Regions from separate parts of the Bacillus pretiosus genome, predicted to be linked through region 3. Evidence: predicted binding sites of a transcription regulator. Region 3 holds the regulator's gene; each other region holds the start of a gene.
The links. Region 3 encodes LexA, which represses DNA repair genes until DNA is damaged. Its sites were predicted from a motif close to CGAACATATGTTCG; they were not measured.
Positions count from the first base shown of each region.

Region 1: ruvA (Holliday junction DNA helicase RuvA) is a predicted target of LexA. The motif match lies at 3,035-3,048, and genes of this name have one in related genera.
Region 2: recN (DNA repair protein RecN) is a predicted target of LexA. The motif match lies at 1,968-1,981, and genes of this name have one in related genera.

Region 1 is NZ_CM129593.1:4,280,858-4,288,524, forward strand. It holds gene tgt (tRNA guanosine(34) transglycosylase Tgt) at 1-58, opposite strand, end outside; gene queA (tRNA preQ1(34) S-adenosylmethionine ribosyltransferase-isomerase QueA) at 71-1,123, opposite strand; gene ACU8YW_RS22045 (DUF2905 domain-containing protein) at 1,143-1,343, opposite strand; gene ruvB (Holliday junction branch migration DNA helicase RuvB) at 1,340-2,341, opposite strand; gene ruvA (Holliday junction DNA helicase RuvA) at 2,347-2,964, opposite strand; gene ACU8YW_RS22060 (iron-hydroxamate ABC transporter substrate-binding protein) at 3,153-4,097, shown strand; gene ACU8YW_RS22065 (BofC C-terminal domain-containing protein) at 4,108-4,638, opposite strand; gene ACU8YW_RS22070 (branched-chain amino acid ABC transporter substrate-binding protein) at 5,072-5,515, shown strand; gene ACU8YW_RS22075 (YhcN/YlaJ family sporulation lipoprotein) at 5,549-6,196, opposite strand.
Region 2 is NZ_CM129593.1:4,019,387-4,027,053, reverse strand. It holds gene dxs (1-deoxy-D-xylulose-5-phosphate synthase) at 1-399, shown strand, start outside; gene ACU8YW_RS20565 (TlyA family RNA methyltransferase) at 403-1,242, shown strand; gene argR (arginine repressor ArgR) at 1,385-1,834, shown strand; gene recN (DNA repair protein RecN) at 2,101-3,840, shown strand; gene spoIVB (SpoIVB peptidase) at 3,959-5,257, shown strand; gene spo0A (sporulation transcription factor Spo0A) at 5,545-6,339, shown strand; gene ACU8YW_RS20540 (glycosyltransferase-like membrane protein) at 6,695-7,667, shown strand, end outside.
Region 3 is NZ_CM129593.1:3,540,298-3,547,964, forward strand. It holds gene phnE (phosphonate ABC transporter, permease protein PhnE) at 1-21, opposite strand, end outside; gene phnC (phosphonate ABC transporter ATP-binding protein) at 18-791, opposite strand; gene ACU8YW_RS18095 (phosphate/phosphite/phosphonate ABC transporter substrate-binding protein) at 876-1,814, opposite strand; gene ACU8YW_RS18100 (bifunctional metallophosphatase/5'-nucleotidase) at 1,999-3,582, shown strand; gene ACU8YW_RS18105 (DUF896 domain-containing protein) at 3,622-3,861, opposite strand; gene ACU8YW_RS18110 (YneB family resolvase-like protein) at 3,907-4,563, opposite strand; gene lexA (transcriptional repressor LexA) at 4,705-5,325, shown strand; gene ACU8YW_RS18120 (DUF4097 family beta strand repeat-containing protein) at 5,414-6,220, opposite strand; gene ACU8YW_RS18125 (DUF1700 domain-containing protein) at 6,221-6,763, opposite strand; gene ACU8YW_RS18130 (PadR family transcriptional regulator) at 6,756-7,079, opposite strand; gene glnA (type I glutamate--ammonia ligase) at 7,385-7,667, opposite strand, start outside.

The sequences.
Region 1 (7,667 bases), 740 kb from region 3:
CTAAACGGGCACCTGTTTGTTTACAAGTTTTAATAAATTCATAACGAATTGCTGTCATAATTTACTCCTTTTATTTGTTTCCCATTTTAGCGTGAGATGCAACGAACATTGCATCACCGAAGCTAAAGAAACGATATTTTTCTTTTACTGCTTCATTATAAGCATGAAGTACATTATCTCTATTTGCAAATGCACTTACAAGCATGATTAATGTTGATTTCGGTAAATGGAAGTTTGTAATTAAACCATCAATTGCTTTAAATTCATAACCTGGGTACATAAAAATGTCTGTCCATCCAGAAGCAGCACAAAGCTTACCGTTATGATCTGTCGCAATTGTTTCTAACGTACGAGTTGAAGTCGTACCTACCGTAATAATACGTCCACCATTCTCTTTCACGCGATTTAATAACGCAGCTGTCTCTTCAGACATATGGTAATATTCTGCGTGCATATGGTGTTCTTCAATCGTATCTGCAGAAACTGGTCTAAATGTTCCAAGTCCTACGTGAAGTGTAATGAAAGCTAACCCGACGCCTTTTTGTTTTAACTTCTCCAGTAACTCTTCTGTAAAGTGAAGTCCCGCAGTCGGCGCTGCTGCTGAACCGATTTCTTTCGCATATACTGTTTGATAGCGATCGCGATCTTCTAGCGTCTCTTTAATATATGGAGGAAGTGGCATTTCCCCAAGTTCATCTAAAATTTCATAGAAGATGCCGTCATATGAAAATTCAAGATGACGTCCACCTTGATCTGCAGTTCCTATGCAAGTTGCTTTTAATTTCCCTTCGCCAAAAGAGATAACAGTTCCTTCTTTTACACGTTTCGCTGGCTTAACAAGCGTTTCCCACTTATCGCCTTCTTCTTGTTTTAGAAGAAGTACTTCAATGTGCGCGCCTGTATCTTCTTTCACACCGTGCAAACGAGCAGGCATAACTTTCGTTTCATTTAAAACTAAGCAATCCCCCTCATGTAAGTAAGAAAGAATGTCTGTAAAATGTTTATGCTCAATATCGCCCGTTTCACGATCTAACACCATTAATCTTGATGTTTCACGATCTTCTAATGGGATTTGTGCAATAAGTTCTTCTGGTAAATGAAAATCAAACAGATTAATATCCATAACTATATCCACCTATTTCTTATTTAAATCGATTTATTATATACATAATAAAAGATAATACAATACTTAACACAATACATGTAATGATAGGAAAATAAAAGGTAACGTTACCTTTTTTCACAAAAATATCGCCTGGAAGCCTTCCTATGAACTTCCAAGCTAATCCAACAACAATGAGCAAAATACCAGCTGTAATAAGCAGCTTTGGCATCTCCGTCATACTTTTGGCATCTCCATTCCGAAATGCTCATATGCAAGCGGCGTTACGATTCGGCCTCTTGGCGTTCGTTGTAAAAAGCCAATTTGTAATAAATATGGCTCATATACATCTTCAATCGTATGAGATTCTTCTCCAATCGTTGCCGAAACCGTTTCTAACCCGACTGGGCCACCACGGAATTTCTCAATAATACCAAGCAGTAATTTATGATCGATATGATCTAGACCTAATTTATCTACTTGCAGTAGTTCTAACGCCATTTGTGTAATTTCCATCGTAACCGTTCCGTTACCACGAACTTGTGCGAAATCTCGTACACGTCGTAATAAACGATTCGCAATACGAGGTGTACCACGAGCACGTCTTGCAATTTCTAGTGCGGCTAACGAATCAATTTCAACTTCGAATACTTCTGCTGTACGTTCAACAATCTCAGAAAGCTGATCTACTGTGTAATACTCTAATCTTGAAAGTACACCGAAACGGTCACGAAGCGGCGCTGATAATGCCCCCGCACGGGTCGTTGCTCCAACTAATGTAAATGGCGGTAAATCTAAACGTACAGACCGTGCTGATGGCCCTTTTCCAATTACGATATCAAGGCAAAAATCTTCCATCGCAGGATATAACACTTCTTCAATTGACCTATGCAAACGATGAATTTCATCAATAAATAATACATCACCCGGCTGAAGTGCTGTTAATACAGCTGCTAAATCTCCCGGCCTTTCAATTGCTGGACCTGAAGTTGTTCTAACATTTACGCACATTTCATTGGCAATAATATTGGCAAGCGTCGTTTTACCAAGTCCTGGTGGTCCATATAGAAGCACATGATCTAACGTTTCTTCACGCATTTTCGCTGCTTCAATAAACACTTCTAAATTATGTTTCGCTTTATCTTGGCCAATATACTGACGGAGCGTCTGTGGCCGTAATGAATATTCTAAATCCGAATCTTCATATGCAGATTCCCCTGAAAGGAGACGTTCGTCCATTATACTCACCTCTTACCATTTAGTAAAAGACTAAGTGCCTTTTTAATATACTGATCCGTCGTTAATGATTCTTTTAATAACTCTGGTACAACGCGAGAAACTTCTCGTTCTGCGTATCCAAGTGCGCGCAGAGCTTCCAGCGCCTCATCAAGCTCAACTGATGAACCTTTCTTCTCATCAAAACGTTCTGTGTCTGAGAATAAATCAACAAATGCATCTGGCACGACATCAGCTAGTTTTCCTTTTAAATCTAAAATCATTTGGCGTGCTGTTTTCTTTCCGACGCCCGGGAACTTCACTAAAAACTTCTCGTCTTCGTGTTCAATCGCTTGAACGACCTGTCCTGTTTGACCAGACGCTAAAATTGCAAGAGCGCCTTTTGGTCCAATACCAGACACACCTAACAACTTTGTAAATAATAAACGCTCTTCACGTGTTTTAAACCCGTAAAGTGCCATAATATCTTCTCTCACATAATGATATGTATAGACACGGATTTCTTGCTTATTTCTTTGAAATACATACGGATTTGGTGTGAAAATTTGATAACCAATTCCATTATGGTCAATTACGACATATTCCGGTCCTACATACTCCACGTAACCTGTAACATATTCAAACAAAATACGATCTCTCCCTCTTAAATCATGTATTCCATTTTAACATATTTAATGATAGAAAAGCGAGACTACCCCAACAAATGTTCCCTATTTGAAACTTCTGTTATTTTCCATTGACAGAAAGTATGAAGCACCTTAATATACAGAAGCCGATAATGATTATCAATATTAATTAAAGGGGTTACATCAGGATGAAACAGAAGCTATTTATTTTATTTACTATTATGCTAGTTGTTCTTTCTATCGTTGGCTGTTCTTCTCAAAAAGAAGAATCGAAAGCGAAAGAACAACTGAAAACAAAAGTTGTAAAACACACTAAAGGGGAGGCTACAATTCCAGTAAATCCAAAGAGAATTGTTGACCTGTCTGGATCAACAGAAGAATTATTACTTCTTGGACACAAACCTGTTGGTACAGCAAACACATATAAAGATAAAATCCAAAATCATTTAACAGAAAAATTAGACGGAGTAAAAGCAGTAGGGTGGTACTGGGCACCTAAAGTTGATCTAGAAGCTGTTACTGCATTAAAACCAGACTTAATTATTTTAAATAATCGTCAATTGAAGATCTATGATCAATTAGAAAAGGTTGCACCAACAGTTGTTTTAGAAACAAACTTAGAAGACTGGCGCGGTAAGTTTAAAGAAGTAGGTAAACTATTTGACGAAGAAAAGAAAGCAGACAAATGGATTGCAGACTACGATAAAAAAGCAGACTCTTTTTCTAAAAAAATTAAAGAAAAAACAAAAGATGAGAACTTTATGTTCGTCGCAGTTACACCACAAAACTTCCGTGTATACGGTAGCTTCGGATACGGTGACATCATCTTTAATGACTTAAAACTTCCAGCAACAAAAGGTACAGATTTAAAACAAACGATGGCACAAGTATCGTTAGAAGGTCTTGTTGCATTCCAACCTGATCAAATGTTTATTGTAAACTTTGGCGGCGAAGCTGATAAAGTTTACGAAGACTACAAAAACAGTGCCGTTTGGAAAGACAATAAAGCAGTTAAAAACAATCACGTATATGAAGTATCAAATGAAATCTTCAATACGAAAGCTTTCAATCCAATCGGAAAAGATATGCTAATTGATGAAATCGCAAAACAAATTTTAGATAAAAACAAGTAAAAAAAGCAGCTCACCATGAGCTGCTTTTTTTCTTATTTTGCACTGCGTATTGCTTCATTTTTTCAATCGTCTTCACAAAACCTTCTTTTGATTTAATACGAATACCACGCTTCAACTTCGCACGCTCATAGCTCTCAAGCTTTTTCATATCAATTTGAAAGAAGGAATGAATCGCATTATCACTTTTCGGTACACCTTTGAAAATTTGTAATATTCCTTCCTCTGACACACCAAAATAACCGCTCGTCTTTAATAACGGAGAAATATCATCAACTTTCTTTTGTAATACAATTTGTACATCATCACGATCAACGAGCTGCCATTCTTTATACTGCTGTAAAAACTTTTCTAAGTCCGCTACTTTTTCTGTAAAGATTTCCTCACTTACTTCTCCATCAACATACATTCGCTCTAATAAAATTGTAACTTCAGGCTCTTTTTCTGTTACTTCTGGTACTGGCCCTTCCGCCTTCACATTCGTTTCATAAACGAAACAAAACATCATAACGAAAGCTTGCATCGTAATCAGTATCCATTTCATTTCCGTTCACCTCTTTTAGGCAAGATCAAACTTTCATTAGTAGTTTTTCCGGAAATGGAGGTTTTATCCATATAAATGACCATATTACATTTCTCTCGAAAATAAAAAAATGCAGATAAAGTTTTATCTTTATCTGCATTAGCATTTGTTTTTATATAAAATGAAAGACGCCTGCAAAGCAGGCGTCTTGATGCGTTTACGGCGAGAGACCAGGCGACCACATTCGCGTGTTTAGCACTTAAGCATATCTCTCGTCTTACGTAAATTAGCTCATCGCTTTGCTAATATAACATTAATAAAGTATAAGTGCAACATGTTTATAAAAATATTTTATTTCCTCTTTTACTCAAACGAACTTCGTGTAAATTATAAATTGATAAATGCAATATATATGTTACAATTAATATAATAGCGAAATCATAATAAACAGGAGATGGATATTGTGAAAAAAATAAAGGATGAACGTCTCATTCTGAAAACATTAAAAAACATACGTATTGCCTTTCTTTTTCAATCGCTTGGTATAATTGGCATTTTAGGATATATCGGATTCACTGAAGGAATGGATCAAGCTACGAAATCTCCATTATGGTTATTATTTATCCTTACAAGTATCGTACTTAGTTATTTACAGTTAAGCGTTTCTATCGATGTAGAAGAAGGCGAAAAGGATATAAAGTTAACTCCTTATTACAAAATTATTTTACGCTCTCTTATTGCAGGAACTATTATAGCCATTATTTATATCATTTTCAGTCCAGAAAGACCTCTCTTTGAGGCTATTCTAACAGGTAGTATTTTCTTTATATGCTTTTTAATTTCTTATTCCATTAGTTATTTCATTAAAAAACGTCGTTTACACGACAACGATGAATAAAGAGGAAGGGCTACCCCTTCCTCTTTTGTTTTGCTATCGCATAGTACCAGTTAAACCGTAACGAATGTCTCGGAACATATTCCCTATATCACGATTAAAATCGTTTGTAACTGTACCATTACGTAGGCGTGTACTCATTGCATCGACACGAGTAAACATATCATTTCTTACAGAAACATATACGTTTCTGTTTCCAACTTCATTTGAAACCGCTTGACGAATTTCGTTCGCCATCGCCGTTTCATTTGTCACTGTATTACGTGGTTTTACTGCAATCGCTACATCGTTTCCATATACAACTGTAGACACGCGGTCTACGTTATTCATACGTTTCACACGATTCGTTATTCTTTCAGCTGTTTTACCATCATTGTTAATGTATGAATTGTTCATTGTAATATTACGAGTTGGATGCGGATTAGCAATTTGTCCGTTGTAATTTACATCGCGGTAATAATTGTTATATCCTGTATCGTTACGACCATTTCTATATGTTACATAATCTGTATAGCGATCATTACGCGCTACATTATCACGATACTGGTGTGTATCATTATAAGATGTATGCTTATAGTTGTAGTTACGTCCATCCATTGCATTGTTATCTTTTGGTGTACCACATGCAGCTAATGCACTGGTAACTAACAAAGAAGCAGCAATCACTTTTACTTTCGTATTCAATACAAAAACCCCCTCTGTTAGAATGAACTTCTCTTCTGAAAAGCTCCCTCTTATGATGAGTAACAGAGAAGGTTTTTACACTGTTAATATTTCACTGGGGATTTTCTAACATTTGATGTAAATCTTCCATTTTCAGAACGACTCTACATACAAAAAAGGCGGGAATAATCCCGCCTTTTTTAAACTTCCTCTTCGTCCTCTTCTTCTGAAACCGGCTCCCCAAATACATTTGGTGGATCTGGTTGATAATACATCGTTCCTGGCTGTGGCGCATATGCCGATTGAGTTGGTTGATAATATAAAGGATTCGCGTATTGTGGTCCTCCAGGTTGCGGACTATATAGCCTACTCTCTCCTCCGCATCCACAATCTTCCTCTCCTTGCACGAGCGGTGGCATATTATTATCCATTGGCATCATATTTAGATTTGGCATAGACGTATATTGCGGTCCAAACGGTGCCCCTTGCTGATATGGCATTTGATATGGATTTTGTTGTTGATAATACGGATTTGGCGGCATCATAGGCTGTTGGTATGGTATTTGATATGGCATCATATTCGGTGGTTGATTATTATCCATTATCGGCATCATATTCGGCATTTGATTGTTATCCATGATTGGCATCATATTTGGCATTTGATTGTTATCCATGATTGGCATCATGTTTGGCATTTGATTGTTATCCATGATTGGCATCATATTTGGCATTTGATTGTTATCCATGATTGGCATCATATTTGGCATTTGATTGTTATCCATGATTGGCATCATATTTGGCATTTGATTGTTATCCATGATTGGCATCATATTTGGCATTTGATTGTTATCCATTATCGGCATCATATTTGGCATTTGATTGTTATCCATTATCGGCATCATATTCGGCATTTGATTATTATCCATGATTGGCATCATATTTGGCATTTGGTTGTTATCCATGATTGGCATCATATTCGGCATTTGATTGTTATCCATGATCGGCATGATGTTTGGTATTGGGTTATTATCCATGATTGGCATTATATTTGGTGGTTGATTATTATCCAACATTGGCATGATGTTTGGCATTTGAATATTTGGCGGTATTACTTGTGGAATAACTACATTCTCTTTCGTTACATTTGGTGACACGATATTCCCTACATTTTCTTTCTTCACTTGCGGTGACACGATATTTCCTACATTTTCTTTCTTTACTTGCGGTGACACGATATTTCCTACATTTTCTTTCTTTACTTGCGGTGACACGATATTTCCTATATTTTCTTTCTTTACTTGCGGTGACACGATATTTCCTATGTTTTCTTTCTTTACTTGCGGTGACACGATATTTCCTATGTTTTCTTTCTTTACTTGTGGTGACACGATATTTCCTACATTTTCTTTCTTTACTTGCGGTGACACGATATTATCTTTTTTCGTTTGCGGAGAAATGATGTTATTAGGTTTCATTTTAGTAATTTGAGGAG
Region 2 (7,667 bases), 480 kb from region 3:
AAAGAAGGTACACAAGCGGCTATTTTAACATTTGGTACGACAATACCAATGGCAATGGAAGCAGCTGAGCGTCTTGAAAAGGCTGGAGTTTCAGTGAAAGTAGTGAACGCTCGCTTTATTAAACCGATGGATGAAGCATATTTACATGATCTCTTAGGGAAAAATATACCGATTTTAACGATTGAAGAAGCTTGCTTAATTGGTGGTTTTGGAACGGGAGTAGTTGAATTTGCATCTGAGAACGGGTACCATAGTGCGTTAATTGAACGAATGGGTATTCCAGACCGTTTCATAGAGCACGGTAGTGTAACAAAATTATTAGAAGAAATTGGTTTAACGACAGATGCTGTTGTAGACCGTATTCATACAATGATTCCATCAAAACAAAAAAGGGCGTAACAAATGAGTGCAAAAAAAGAAAGAGTAGATGTACTATTAGTAGAGCGAGGACTTATAGAAACACGTGAGAAAGCAAAACGCGCCGTTATGGCCGGACTTGTATATGCGAATGAGATGAGACTTGATAAGCCAGGAGAGAAGATCCCACAAGATACAGAGATTACGGTGAAGGGACAAGTTATGCCGTATGTAAGCCGTGGTGGTTATAAACTTGAAAAGGCATTGGAGACATTTCACCTGGATTTACAAGATAAAGTTATGATAGATATTGGTTCATCAACTGGTGGCTTTACAGATTGTGCGCTTCAAAACGGAGCGAAATTATCTTATGCATTAGATGTAGGATACAATCAACTTGCGTGGAAATTGCGTCAAGATGAGCGTGTTGTCGTAATGGAACGGACAAACTTCCGTTACGTGACACCAGCAGACTTAGAACGTGGTTTACCGCAATTTGCTAGTATCGATGTTTCATTTATATCATTAAAGCTTATACTGCCGGTTTTAAAAACAATGCTTATGCCTAATGGGGATGTAGCAGCGTTAATTAAACCACAGTTTGAAGCTGGAAGAGAGCAAGTTGGGAAAAAAGGTATCGTTCGTGATCGAAAAGTACATGAGGCTGTCGTAGAAATGATTGTCGACTTTGCTATAAAAGAAGGATACGACGTAGAAGGTTTAACATTCTCACCAATTACGGGCGGGGATGGTAATATTGAATTTTTAATTCATCTGAAATGGCATGGTGAACGTGAGAATGGCGAAAATCATTCTCCAGTTTCTGTTGAGCAAGTAGTTACAGAGGCGCATGATGTCCTAAAGCAAAAAGGAAAAGGGGAATAACATATGTTGTTCCTCTTTTTGTTGTAATTGTATAATGATTGTAAAAACAATTGTGTACAAGCAACGAATAATAAGTTAACATAAATAAGTGAAGTATACCAATGTTTAAACTATGGTAAGAGATAGTGTGAGGTGCAAATGTATGAATAAAGGTCAGCGCCATATTAAAATCAGGGAAATTATTGCGAACAAAGAAATTGAAACACAAGATGAATTAGTTGATATTTTACGTAATGAGGGATTTAATGTAACGCAAGCAACAGTATCGCGCGATATTAAAGAACTGCACTTAGTGAAAGTGCCATTACATGATGGGCGCTATAAATATAGCTTGCCAGCAGATCAACGATTTAACCCGTTACAAAAATTAAAACGCAATCTAGTGGATTCATTTGTAAAATTAGACACGGCAGGACATATGCTTGTGCTAAAAACATTGCCTGGTAACGCTCATTCACTTGGAGCACTTATTGATCATTTAGAGTGGGATGAGATCATCGGAACCATCTGTGGTGATGATACTTGCTTAATTATTTGCCGTACACCTGAAGATACAGGTGTTGTCTCTGATCGTTTCTTAAATATGTTGTAAAAAAAAATCTTGTTTGCTTTCCTCTGTAAAGTGGAAAGTGAACAGGATTTTTTTATTGGTTAAAAATGTGAATTCTTAATTGTAATATAATATTTTCTTTGAATAAAATTAGAAAATAGGTGGATTGACCCGTAAAACGAATGTTTGGTACAATGGAGCGGTTAGAAAAGTAATTTATACATACAAACATATAGTTTGACTATTTGAATGAAGAACTGAGAAAAGCCCTTAATAGGGGATTAGTTTATAACGAGGTGAATGGGGCATTGTTATCGGAATTATCGATTAGAAACTTTGCTATTATTGAGGCATTAAATATTTCTTTTCAAAAAGGGTTAACGGTTTTAAGTGGTGAAACAGGGGCCGGAAAATCGATTATTATTGATGCGATTAGTTTACTTGTAGGTGGCCGTGGTTCAGCGGAATTTGTTCGATACGGAACAGAAAAAGCTGAGATAGAAGGGCTATTTTATGTAGAAGATGATAAGCATCCGTGTATTGAAAAGGCAGAAGAGTTGGATATAGAAATAGAAGACGGCATGATTATTTTGAAGCGTGATATCGCTGCAAACGGAAAAAGTGTATGTCGTGTAAATGGGAAACTGGTCACCCTTAGTATATTAAAGGAAATTGGAAAAACACTTGTTGATATTCATGGGCAGCACGAAACACAAGATTTAATGAATGAAGAGCGTCATATGTTTATGCTTGATCATTTTGATGGAGATCGCATTGTTAAACAATTGGGTATATATCAAAATGTATACGCTGACTATGAGAAATTAAAAAAACAGTTAAAATCGTTAAGTGAAAATGAACAACAAATGGCGCATCGCTTAGATTTAATTCAATTCCAGCATGAAGAAATCAGTAAGGCGGATTTAAAGATGGATGAAGAAATTGAATTAACTGAAGAACGATTGCAAATTTCTAATTTCGAAAAAATTTACAAAGCATTAGGCGATGCATATCGCTCATTAAGCGCTGACGGACAAGGGTTAGATAATGTACGAAGCGCAATGGGACAAATGGAGAGTATTACACATTTAGATGAAGTTTATCAAGAAAATCATGATTCAATTGCAAATAGCTACTACTTATTAGAAGAAGTTGCATATCAACTTAGAGAAAAGCTCGATATGATGGAATATGATCCGAAGCGTTTAGACGAAATTGAAACGCGTTTAAATGAAATTCGTATGCTAAAGAGAAAATATGGAAATACTGTAGAAGAGATTTTAGCGTATGCTGATAAAATTGAACAAGAAATTTTTACGATTGAAAATAAAGACGTTCATATTGAAACGACGAAGAAGCAATTAAAGGAATTAGAAAGTGTTATTCTGCAAGAAGCAACGTCGTTAAGTAATATGCGTCATGAGCTTGCAGAGCATCTTACAAATGCCATTCATCAGGAATTAAAAGAATTATATATGGAGAAAACAAAATTTGAAGTGAGAATCATGAAGAGAGAAGGAAATGCTGAAGAGCCTCTTGTTGAGGGTGCCCCGGTAAGACTTACGGCGGATGGCTACGATCATGTGGAATTTTATATTTCAACAAATCCAGGTGAGCCGCTAAAACCACTTTCAAAGGTCGCTTCTGGCGGAGAGTTATCTCGTATTATTTTAGCTTTAAAAAGCATTTTTTCTAAGCATCAAGGTGTTGCATCTGTTATTTTTGATGAAGTGGATACTGGTGTAAGTGGTCGGGTTGCACAGGCTATTGCGGAAAAAATTTATCGAGTATCAGTAAACTCGCAAGTACTTTGTATTACGCACTTACCTCAAGTAGCTTCAATGGCGGATTCACATTTATTTATTCGAAAACAAGTAGCGAATGATCGGACAATTACATCAGTTACCGTTTTAACTATGGAGGATAAAGTAACAGAAATAGCTCGAATGATTTCTGGTGTGGAAATTACAGATTTAACGACAGAACATGCGAAAGAATTACTTACGCAAGCGCATCATTTTAAACAGACAGCAGAGGCTATCCAGTAATGGATAGCTTTTTTTCTCAAATAATGATTTCTTAATTCTTCCGGTTATAAATAAAGCACTGCAAGGAGAGATTAAAAAGTGAAGCCAAGAGGCTGAATGTGGGGTAGGAGCGAGGAGAGTGAACAAATTGAGATTAGAAAGATTTCGCAAAATAATAGGTCTTTGTCTCCTTGTTTCTTTAGTTTTTATTGGGTGTTTTAAACCGCTTCGGACGTTTATTTCATCCCCGAAGCAACTTGTTGTTTTTGAAGGGCAACAATCAGAAATAGCTTCATTACCAGTTTTTCACGCTTCATCTACAGATCGTCATGTGTTTACAGTAAGTTCCAATGAACAAAAACAAGGACTTATGGTAAATCCTCATCAAAATGGTGAAGCAGATATGGTGTTTCAGCTTGCTGGTTTTCCAGTGAAAAAAGTAAATGTGAAAGTATTGAAAGATTTTAAAGTTATTCCAGGTGGACAATCAATTGGTGTGAAGTTAAATACAAAAGGGGTACTTGTTGTAGGCCATCATTTAATTCAAACTGAAAAAGGGAAAGTATCTCCTGGTGAAACAGCTGGTGTGCAAATTGGAGATATGATTACTGAAATTAATGGTAAAACAATTGAAAGAATGAGTGATGTAGCACCATTTATTCATAATAGTGGTGAAACAGGTGAACCGCTTAATCTTGTTTTGTTAAGAGATGGAAAACATATCCGCACTAAGTTAACACCACAAAAAGACAGTGGAGAATCGTCTTATCGTATTGGTTTATATATTCGTGATTCGGCAGCTGGAATCGGAACAATGACATTTGTTCATCCTGATTCTATGAAATATGGGGCACTTGGTCATGTCATTTCTGATAACGATACGAAAAAGCCGATTCAAGTCGAAGATGGACAAATTATGCGTTCGACAGTTACATCAATTGAAAGAGGTAGTCATGGGAATCCAGGAGAGAAATTAGCGAGGTTCTCACCAGATCGTGAAGTGATTGGTAATATTACAATAAATAGTCCATTTGGTATATTCGGGAAATTGAATACAAATATACCAAATGGTGTAATGGATAAAGCGATGCCTATTGCACTATCTCATCAAGTAAAAGAGGGACCGGCAAAAATATTAACAGTTATTGATAAAGATAAAGTGGAAGCGTTTGATATTGAAGTTGTAAGTACAGTACCGCAAAAGTTTCCAGCTACAAAAGGCATGGTAATAAAAGTAACAGACAAACGTTTATTAGCGAAAACGGGTGGTATCGTACAAGGCATGAGCGGAAGTCCAATTGTACAAAACGGGAAAGTAATTGGTGCTGTTACACATGTATTTGTAAATGATCCAACGTCAGGATATGGTGTTCATATTGAATGGATGTTACATGAGGCTGGAATTAACATTTATGAACAAGAAAGAAAAGCGAGCTAATTATTAATTAGCTCGCTTTTCTTTTGAAAAATTCGTTGAAATTTTGTAAAAGCTCCGCAAGAGGTGTTTTTTGTTGTAAAATAAAAGAAAAGGGTTGAACGTTTCGTTGTATTTCTATGATGGAATGTGTTGCGAAAGGGAATAAATGAACGATAAACATATTTTTTTGTGATTTTATCGGAAAGTAACAAACTTTAAAAGGGAATTTTCACACAATTGTCGAACAATTCATGTAGCCTAGAAGGATACACATGTCGGAGAATCGATTCGGTAAGGGAGGAAAAGCTGTGGAGAAAATTAAAGTCTGTCTTGTAGATGATAATAAAGAATTAGTATCAATGCTAGAGAGTTACGTAGCTGCTCAAGATGATATGGAAGTAATCGGTACTGCTTATAATGGTCAAGAGTGTTTAAATTTATTAAATGATAAGCAGCCGGATGTACTTGTTTTAGACATTATTATGCCACATTTAGATGGTTTAGCTGTACTAGAGAAAATGCGAAATATTGAAAGGCTAAGACAGCCTAGCGTAATTATGTTGACAGCATTTGGACAAGAAGATGTGACGACAAAAGCTGTTGACTTAGGTGCTTCATATTTCATATTAAAACCATTTGATATGGAGAATTTAACGAGTCATATTCGTCAAGTGAGCGGTAAGGCGAACGCTACCATTAAACGTCCACTTCCATCTTTCCGTTCAGCAACTACAATAGATGGAAAACCGAAAAACTTAGACGCGAGCATTACGAGTATCATTCATGAAATCGGTGTGCCTGCTCATATTAAAGGGTATATGTACTTAAGGGAAGCAATCTCTATGGTGTACAATGATATCGAATTACTTGGATCTATTACGAAAGTATTGTATCCAGATATCGCGAAGAAATATAATACAACAGCAAGCCGCGTCGAGCGTGCAATCCGTCACGCAATTGAAGTAGCATGGAGTCGTGGGAATATTGATTCTATTTCGTCCTTATTCGGTTATACAGTATCCATGTCAAAAGCAAAACCTACGAATTCCGAGTTCATCGCAATGGTTGCGGATAAGCTGAGACTTGAACATAAGGCTAGCTGAGAGTAAAGATAGTAAGGGATTTAAGTTTTAGTAAAGCTTAATCATTCTTTAAATTTATACTCGATATTAAATGTAAAACCAATGAACTTTTTATTTAATGACCAATGAATTTTGGAATTCGTTGGTCTTTTTATTTTATTGAGAACAAGAGATCATTTGATATCATGGAAGATAAATCCTGTTTTTAGTAATATTACATATAAGTGAGTTTTTTTATAAGATAATTAAATAGGTATAGATAGGGAGAAGGGGAATGAAAAATAAAATATTAACTTGGCTAGGAATAGTAGCAGCTATGGGAGTTCTTGCTGTTGCAGTTACATTTGGAAAGTTAGAGATATAGGAGAATGGATGAATGACTTTTAAAAAAATAGTGAATCGAGCTTACCCAATCATTGTTATGACGGTGTTTTTATCTATATTTTCAATGATAGTAAGTAAATTTTTTATCCCCAAAACAATTTTGATGAGTGGTGAATTTCCTTATCCGACTGAGGAGTACACTCCCCAAAAAGTCGGTGCTGTTCTAGCGGCGACGTTGCTTTTATTTGCGCTCTTCTTTATGTATTATAAATGGGTTATTAATAAAATGAAAAGAACGTACACAAATATTATGATTGCTTTAGGTATCGTAATCATTTTGACGACGGAAATAATGATTACTTCTATCGCATTTAACCCTGTTGTAGGAGATTATGCCATCCTTAAACAAGGAATTGTCTCTGTGTTTAATGGAGATAATCAATTTTTAGAAATGGGACAGCTTCTATTTTATCCATATAATACACATATTGTATTATTAGGAGGATATTTTGCTAAATTGGTAGGAAGCGTAGATGTGGCGATAAAAATATTACCAATAGTATGTATAACAGGTAGTATTATTTTAAATGTATTGATTGTAAGGAAAATTACAAACTTTAAAGTTGCTCACATATCGATCGTGTTATCTGTGCTAAACATTTTTATATATTGGCAGGCGCCAGTTTTCTATACGCATACATTAGTAATATTTTTTATTTCAGCAACGATGTATACATATTTATGTTTGAAAACAGCGGAAACAAAAAGGTTGAAGATTATTTTATGGATTTTATTAGGAGTTTTTGCGGCTTGTACTTATATTATAAGACCGACAGCATTGGCGTTAGCGTTAGCGATTTTAATTGAGAATATTTTTAAATTTCGTAAGAAGTATTCTGTAAAGGTGTTAAGTAGTGTTTTATTTTGTTTAATCCTTATTGTAAGTTTTAAAAGTATAACGACAAAGCTAAATCTCAGTACCGATAATGAAATTGAAAAAATTCCATTCACTCATTGGGTGAAAA
Region 3 (7,667 bases):
ATATATCGTCGCGTCATTCATTTAACTGCCACCTCTAATAATTCACTTTTCTGCGCTACGTCTCCATAAATTTCAGCAAATTTTTCATCCGTTGCCTCTTCTACTGAACCATCAAAAACAATTTCGCCTGCATGTAATCCAATAATGCGTGTCGCATATTGCCTAGCTAAATCAATAGAATGTAAGTTTACAATTGTTGTAATCCCAAAATCTTCATTAATTTTTTTCAAATCATCTAATACTTGCTTTGTTGTTAGCGGATCTAACGACGCAACAGGTTCATCTGCCAATATGATTTTTGCTTCTTGTGCCAACGCTCTAGCAATCGATACACGTTGCTGTTGTCCTCCTGATAATTCATCAGCTCGCGCATATGTTTTTTCTAAAATATTCACCCTTTTTAACGATTGAAAGGCAAGCTCCAAATCTTCTTTTGGAAATAGACCTAACGTTGTACGAAAAGTCGAATGGTATCCAACACGCCCAGCTAATACATTCTTCAAAACTGTTGATCGTTTTACAAGGTTAAAACTTTGAAAAATCATACCAATATCCCGGCGCATGCGTCGTAATTCTTTTCCTTTCGCAGCAGTAATAGACTCACCTTCAATCAAGATTTCTCCTTCTGTAATCTCATGAAGGCGATTTACCGATCTAAGAAGTGTAGACTTTCCAGCCCCCGACAGCCCTACCATTACAACAAACTCACCTTTTTGAATGTTCAAGTTTATATTATTTAATCCTTTTGTACCATTCGGATACATTTTGGAAACATTTCGAAATTCTATCACACATCTTACCTACCTTCTATGTATTCAAAATGGCAAACTAACTGGAAACATACACCTTCCAGTTAGCTGCCATTTCCATATGTATTATTGCGTTTTTACTTTCTTTCCATATTCACGAACGATATCAAATTTACTATCATCAGATTTAACATATCCTTCATGTGAATATACTTCTTTAATGATTTTGTGACCTTCCTCATTCTTTCCTATTTCAATGAAAGCGTCCTGTAATTTCTTACTCCACTCTGCATCTAAATCAGAACGTACCGAAATCGTATCGTTAGGAATTTTTTCCGTAAATTTCACTATTTTCGTTTGATCGAATATATTCGGATAATCTTTTTTCACAATATTACGAGCATCTTGGAATACAACAGATACATCTACATCACCATTTAAAAGAGCAATCAGCGACTGATCGTGACCTTTTAATGTAACAGGTTTCACATCCTTTAGCGGATCAATTCCCTCTTTTAACAATACAGCCGCAGGCCATACATACCCCGCTGATGACGTTACATCTTGATAACCAATTTTTTTACCTTTTAAATCTTTTACACTGTTAATATTTGAATCTTTCTTAACTACAAACTCAGATTTATAAAAGTCTACTAAATCCTTTGTAGGAGCTCCCGTTTCATCATCTACTCCAAAACGTTGTGCTTGTAAAATTACGTTTGCAGCCTTTTTCTCATGCGCTAGCACATACGCTGTTGGAGGTAAAAACCCTACATCTACTTGCTTAGACGCCATCGCTTCTACAATTGTATTGTAATTCGTTGAAATACTAACTTTTACCGGAACATTTAATTTATCACTTAATAACTTTTCCAATGGTTTTGCCTTTGCCTCTAACGTATCTGCATTTTGAGAAGGAACAAATTGAACATTTAAAGTCTTCGGTACATAACCTTTTTTCGTATCTTCAGTTTTACTTGCACTTGATTCTTTCGTTCCACAACCACTTAATAATCCCGCCGCTAGTACAACTGTCGTACTCATTGCAAAAACTTTTTTCAACATATTAATGCCTCCAATTTTGTTGTTATAAAATTGCCTTCCGTAAACATGAAGAAATATATCACACATTTTCACGTATATTTTCTTATTTACAGAATCTTTACACATTCTATACATTCTCATTAAAATTCTCTTCATATATTTGATATGCTTAATTAGTAGATAACAATAGAAAAGGTGAATGATATTGAATCCAAATCAAATTGTAACTTTAAACATTTTATTAACAAGTGATATACATGGCACTGTTTATCCAATTCACTACCAAGATAACTCCCAAGCTGAAATTGGTTTAGCCAAAATTTCTACTCTTATAAAAAAAGAACGTTCCCAAAATAGAAACGTTCTTTTAATTGATAACGGTGACTTCATACAAGGAACACCCTTTACTTATCATTACGCTACATATGAAGAAGATAAGAAAAATCCAATGTCTTTATTAGCGAACTATTTACGTTATGATGCTGCAGTTATTGGGAATCATGAATTTAATTATGGAATGGACATATTAAATAATGCTATTTCTACTGCAAACTTTCCGTATCTATCAGCAAATATTTTAGATAAAAACAGAAAAGAACCTTATTTCGGGAAACCATATATAATAAAACATATTGAATCAAATATAAAAATTGCTATTTTAGGGATGACAACGCATTACATTCCCAATTGGGAACAACCCCATCACATTCAAGATTTACAATTTGAAGATGCATTAGAAACAACAAAAAGATGGGTTTCTTACATTCGCGAACACGAGAAACCCGATTTATTAGTCGTAGCCTACCATGGGGGATTTGAACGCGATTTACAAACTGGGGTACCGACTGAAGTTTTAACAGGTGAAAACCAAGGATATGCAATGTGCCATGAAATTGAAGGCATAGACATTTTACTAACAGGCCACCAACACCGGGAAATCGCTCACACCGTAATGAATGGTGTAACAATTTTACAGACTGGATGCAATGGACACTCCGTTGGAAAAGTAACAGTAACATTCGAAAAAACAGAAAAAAAATGGGTAAAAAAAGAGAGTGATTCACAATTATTGCCCGTACAAGGAATTGAGGCTGACCAACATATTCTTTCCTTGGTTGCCGATTATGAAGAAAAAACACAAAATTGGCTCGATCAACCTATTGGAGTAATCTATGGGAACATGCAAATTTCAGATGCTATGCAAACTCGTTTGCAAGACCATCCTTTTATTGAATTCATAAATAAAATACAGATGGATATAGCTAATGTTTCCATTTCTTGTACAAGCTTATTCCATAATACATCTCCAGGTTTCCCGAAATATGTAACAATGCGTGACATCGTTTCTAATTATATTTATCCAAATACATTAAAAGTAATTAGAATAACTGGAGCGGATATAAAAGATGCCCTTGAACTCTCTGCTTCTTATTTCATATTAAAAGCAGATGGAACTATCATCGTAAACCCCACCTACATAGAACCAAAGCCGCAACACTATAATTACGATATGTGGGAAGGAATTTCGTACGTATTAAACATTTCCAAACCAATTGGCGAGAGAGTAGAATCCTTACAGTATAAAGGCGCTCCACTTCATATGAATGAAGAATATGACGTCGTTATGAATAATTATCGCGCAAGTGGCGGAGGGAACTTCTTTATGTTTCAAAATAAGCCCGTAATAAAAGACATACCAACAGATATGTCTGAACTTATCGCTAACTATATATTGAAGCACAAAAAGATAGAAGCAACAGTCAATAACAACTGGAAAGTTATTAAATAACGGATATAATAAATAAAAAAGATGGGCTTCGCCCATCTTTTAGTTTAATTTTGCATTATCTTGCTTTTTTAAAGCTTTTAATTTCGCCGGTGTAACATCAGTACCTTCTTCGTTAACAACTTTAATTCCTTTAAGTTCGTTTAACATATTTTGACGAAATCCTTTTAAATATTGTTCACGTAGCGATTGGCGCTCACGTTGTTCTTCTTCAGTTAAACCTTCAGCTTTTGCTTTTTTCGCTAAGAAGTTAATGCGTTCAATGAGTTCGTGACTTTGCATCTCGAATCCCCCTTTTACTCAAAACTGATTATTATCATACAATAGTTAGTCCTCTTTATCAAGCAATTGCTTTGTATATTCTACATATCTTCGATGTACAGTTGCTTTTGAAACATCATGACCAAAACCACGAAGTGTTGCTGCAATTTCTTCAAAAGTTAATTCATTCCGGCGTAAACGTACAATTTCCTCAATTGGCACTTCTTTTTTCTCACGTCCTATACTTAAATGACGATTTTTCAAATTATTCTCTGGACGAAATCCTTTCTCTACCGCTCTTTGCATGCCACGTTTAATTTTTAAATTGTGGATCTTTCTTTGATACTCTTCAACAATCCCAATTATATCTAGTACCATCGAATCAGAGTCAGAGAGTTCTAATTCTCCATTATGCGTATGCGTATATACTTTTATTCCCTCTTTATGTAAACAGTGCATTAATGCAATCTTTGCATTCCCTCTACCAAGGCGCGTTTCATCTTGTATGAGAAGTACATCAACTTGTTCATCGCGAATTGTATCTAGCACTTCTAATATGCCATCACGTTCAATTGTATAACCACTAGCCTGCTCCTCAATCACCTTTACAACATTCATTTGATAGCGCTCAGCTAAATGCAATAATTCATCTTTTTGACGCAATAATGATGTTTCCTGTTCTTCTTTTGTTGTGCTCACACGTGCATAAATAATTGCATTCATATTGAACCCTTCTTTCTCACTATATTTTCCTTATAGTGTATCATAAATTCGTCTTTCGTTCGAACTTATGTTTGTAGAATGTTTTTTCGCATGTTATACTTATTAATAAGAAAAATGAAAGAAAACGAGGTGTTAGAAAACATGGAAAAGTTAACGAAACGCCAGCAAGACATTCTCGACTTTATTAAGCTAAAAGTACAAGAAAAAGGATATCCACCTTCCGTACGTGAAATCGGTCAAGCAGTCGGCCTCGCTTCTAGTTCTACAGTGCACGGACATTTATCACGACTAGAAGAAAAAGGATATATTCGACGCGATCCAACAAAACCACGAGCAATTGAAATTTTAGGTGACAACCGAATGGATACAGAGACACAATCTGTTATTCAAGTTCCAATTGTCGGAAAAGTTACTGCTGGATTACCTATTACAGCAGTTGAAAGTGTAGAAGATCATTTCCCACTTCCAGCTAGCATTGTTGCTGGAGCAGACCAAGTATTTATGTTACGTATTTCCGGAGATAGTATGATTGAAGCTGGTATTTTCGATGGAGATTTAGTTGTTGTTCGCCAACAACAGTCTGCATACAACGGTGAAATTGTAGTCGCTTTAACAGAAGATAACGAAGCAACTGTAAAACGTTTCTATAAAGAAAAAGACCATTTCCGTCTACAACCGGAAAACTCTTCATTAGAACCTATCATTTTAAAACAAGTGTCAGTTATTGGAAAAGTAATTGGCGTATATCGTGATTTACATTAAGAATAATAAAAGAAGATAATTACCTTATTTATATACGGTAATTATCTTCTTTTTTTGTATTTTGATAGATTTTCATACATTTTATTTCTTATGAACGAGTTTCAATCGTCACATCGCCAGCAGCTGTTTTACCACTAATCTTTTTACTACCATTGCCAATTGTTATATTTTTATTTTCTTCATTAAAAATCATTACTTCGCCAGCAGCACTTTGCCCAGTTATAACTGCATCTTGTGGTTTTTCTAATAAAGTAATATCTACATCCCCAGCGGTTGAACTTGCCTCTACATCATATTTAGGATCATGATCCATAATATGCACTTCCCCGCTAGCCGACTTCGCAGTTACTTTTCCTATTACCTTCTTAAAGCTCACCTCACCAGCTTTTGAAGATCCTTCCACACTTTTTGCTGTGACATTTTTCAAATCTACTTCTCCAGCGAGTGTCCCAACACTTACACAATCACTTTTCACATCACTTATTTCTATTTGTCCAGCTGATGAATTTATTTTTATCTCTTGGTATGAACGTTCAGGCACAAGGAGAGTTATTGTAGACGTTTGAAATCTAAAATCGTAAAAAGAAAAATCAAATGAAGCACCTTTTTCTCTTTCCCCAATAATTTTTAATGTGTCACCATCTTCGGCAATACGAACCTCGTGTTTACGTACATCTCCTGATTGCTTTACATAAAAAGAAGAGTCGGGAGATTTTTGGACAACAATATCCCCAGCATCTAACTTAACTTCTATATTTTTTAGTGTTTCGTTTTTAATTACGTCTTCTTTATTTCCTTCTTCTGCAGTTTGCACTGCTTTTTCATATGTTTGTGAAATCCCTATTACTCCAATAATGATACAAGCGATAGCTACTAACAATATTTTCTTCATCATCTACTCCCCTTTTATCATTTTGAAGTTCCATATTACATAACGTACGCATAACTTTTTAAACCACTTCGTACTATAATAAGCGATAATACATAACAACAAACCTACTCCAACAAACGTTATACTAACGAATAAATCCAACCATATAAAAGTACCCATAAATACTTTTCCAATAACGAAAAATGGTGTCACTACACTAGCAATTCCACCGAGCCAGAAGGAAAATATAAAAGCAATAATTGCAACTAACGGGCCTAACACAATAATAAAATTAAACAAACTAAGTCCAATCGCTGCCATAACAGCCCTTGTTATATTGGTAGTTGATGGGTCCTTTTTCATTTCGTCAAAGCGATACAAAGCAAGTAAGTCTTTTGCAATTACTTTCGGAGAGCCAAGGCCCTTTATTATTTCCGATTCAGTTTTTCCTTTTTCTATTCCAAACTGAAAATGCTCTTCATAATCAAATAAAATATCTTTCCTCTCTTCTTCCGGTAACTTTCTAAGATGACTTGATAATTCTTTAAGAAACTGTTCTTTACTCATCCCATTCCACCCCTTCAATAATTTCTTGTACGCCTTTTGCAAAATCACGCCACTCCGTTACTAACAAATTCAGTTGCGTTTCCCCTTGCTCAGTTAGTTGATAATATTTACGAGGCGGTCCCTCTGTAGATTCTTTTAAATACGTTTGAAAATATCCTTCTTTCGTTAAACGACGTAATAAAGGATACACTGACCCTTCCGATATTAAAAATTTATTTGAGATTTGCTGAACAAGTTCATAGCCGTAACAATCTTTACGTTTCACAAGTGCTAAAACACACAGTTCTAACACGCCTTTTTTAAACTGAACGTTCAAGGTCAATCCCCCTTTCTCATTTCAGTACTATTCAATACACGGTACCCGTTATATCCATAATATACCACTTAGTATTATTCATTGCAAGGTACTATATTTTTCAATACTTAATTTTCGAATTAAATACATCCACACCATATTTCAACTTCCACATTTTCATTCATAGCTAGCACGCATTTTAAATAATCCACATGACTTTTTTCGAGCACTTTGCGGGCACCCATCTAATTCATTTCACAAGCCTTTATATTTGCCCACAAATAAAAAAAAGCCCTGATACCGTAGTATCAAGGCTTTTTTCTCTCTTAGTATAGAGACATATATTGATCGCGTTCCCATTGGTGAACTTGCGTGCGGAAGATGTCCCACTCAATCTCTTTTGCTTCGATGAAGTGCTCAAGTAAATGTTCTCCTAGTGCACCGCATACTACTTCATTAGATTGTAATGTAACTAATGCTTGCGCTAATGTTGCTGGTAAGTCAACGATACCTGCTTCTTCGCGCTCTTCTTTTGTCATTACATAGATGTTACGGTCTACTGCAGCTGGTGGAGTTAATTTGTTTTTAATTCCATCAAGACCTGCTGCT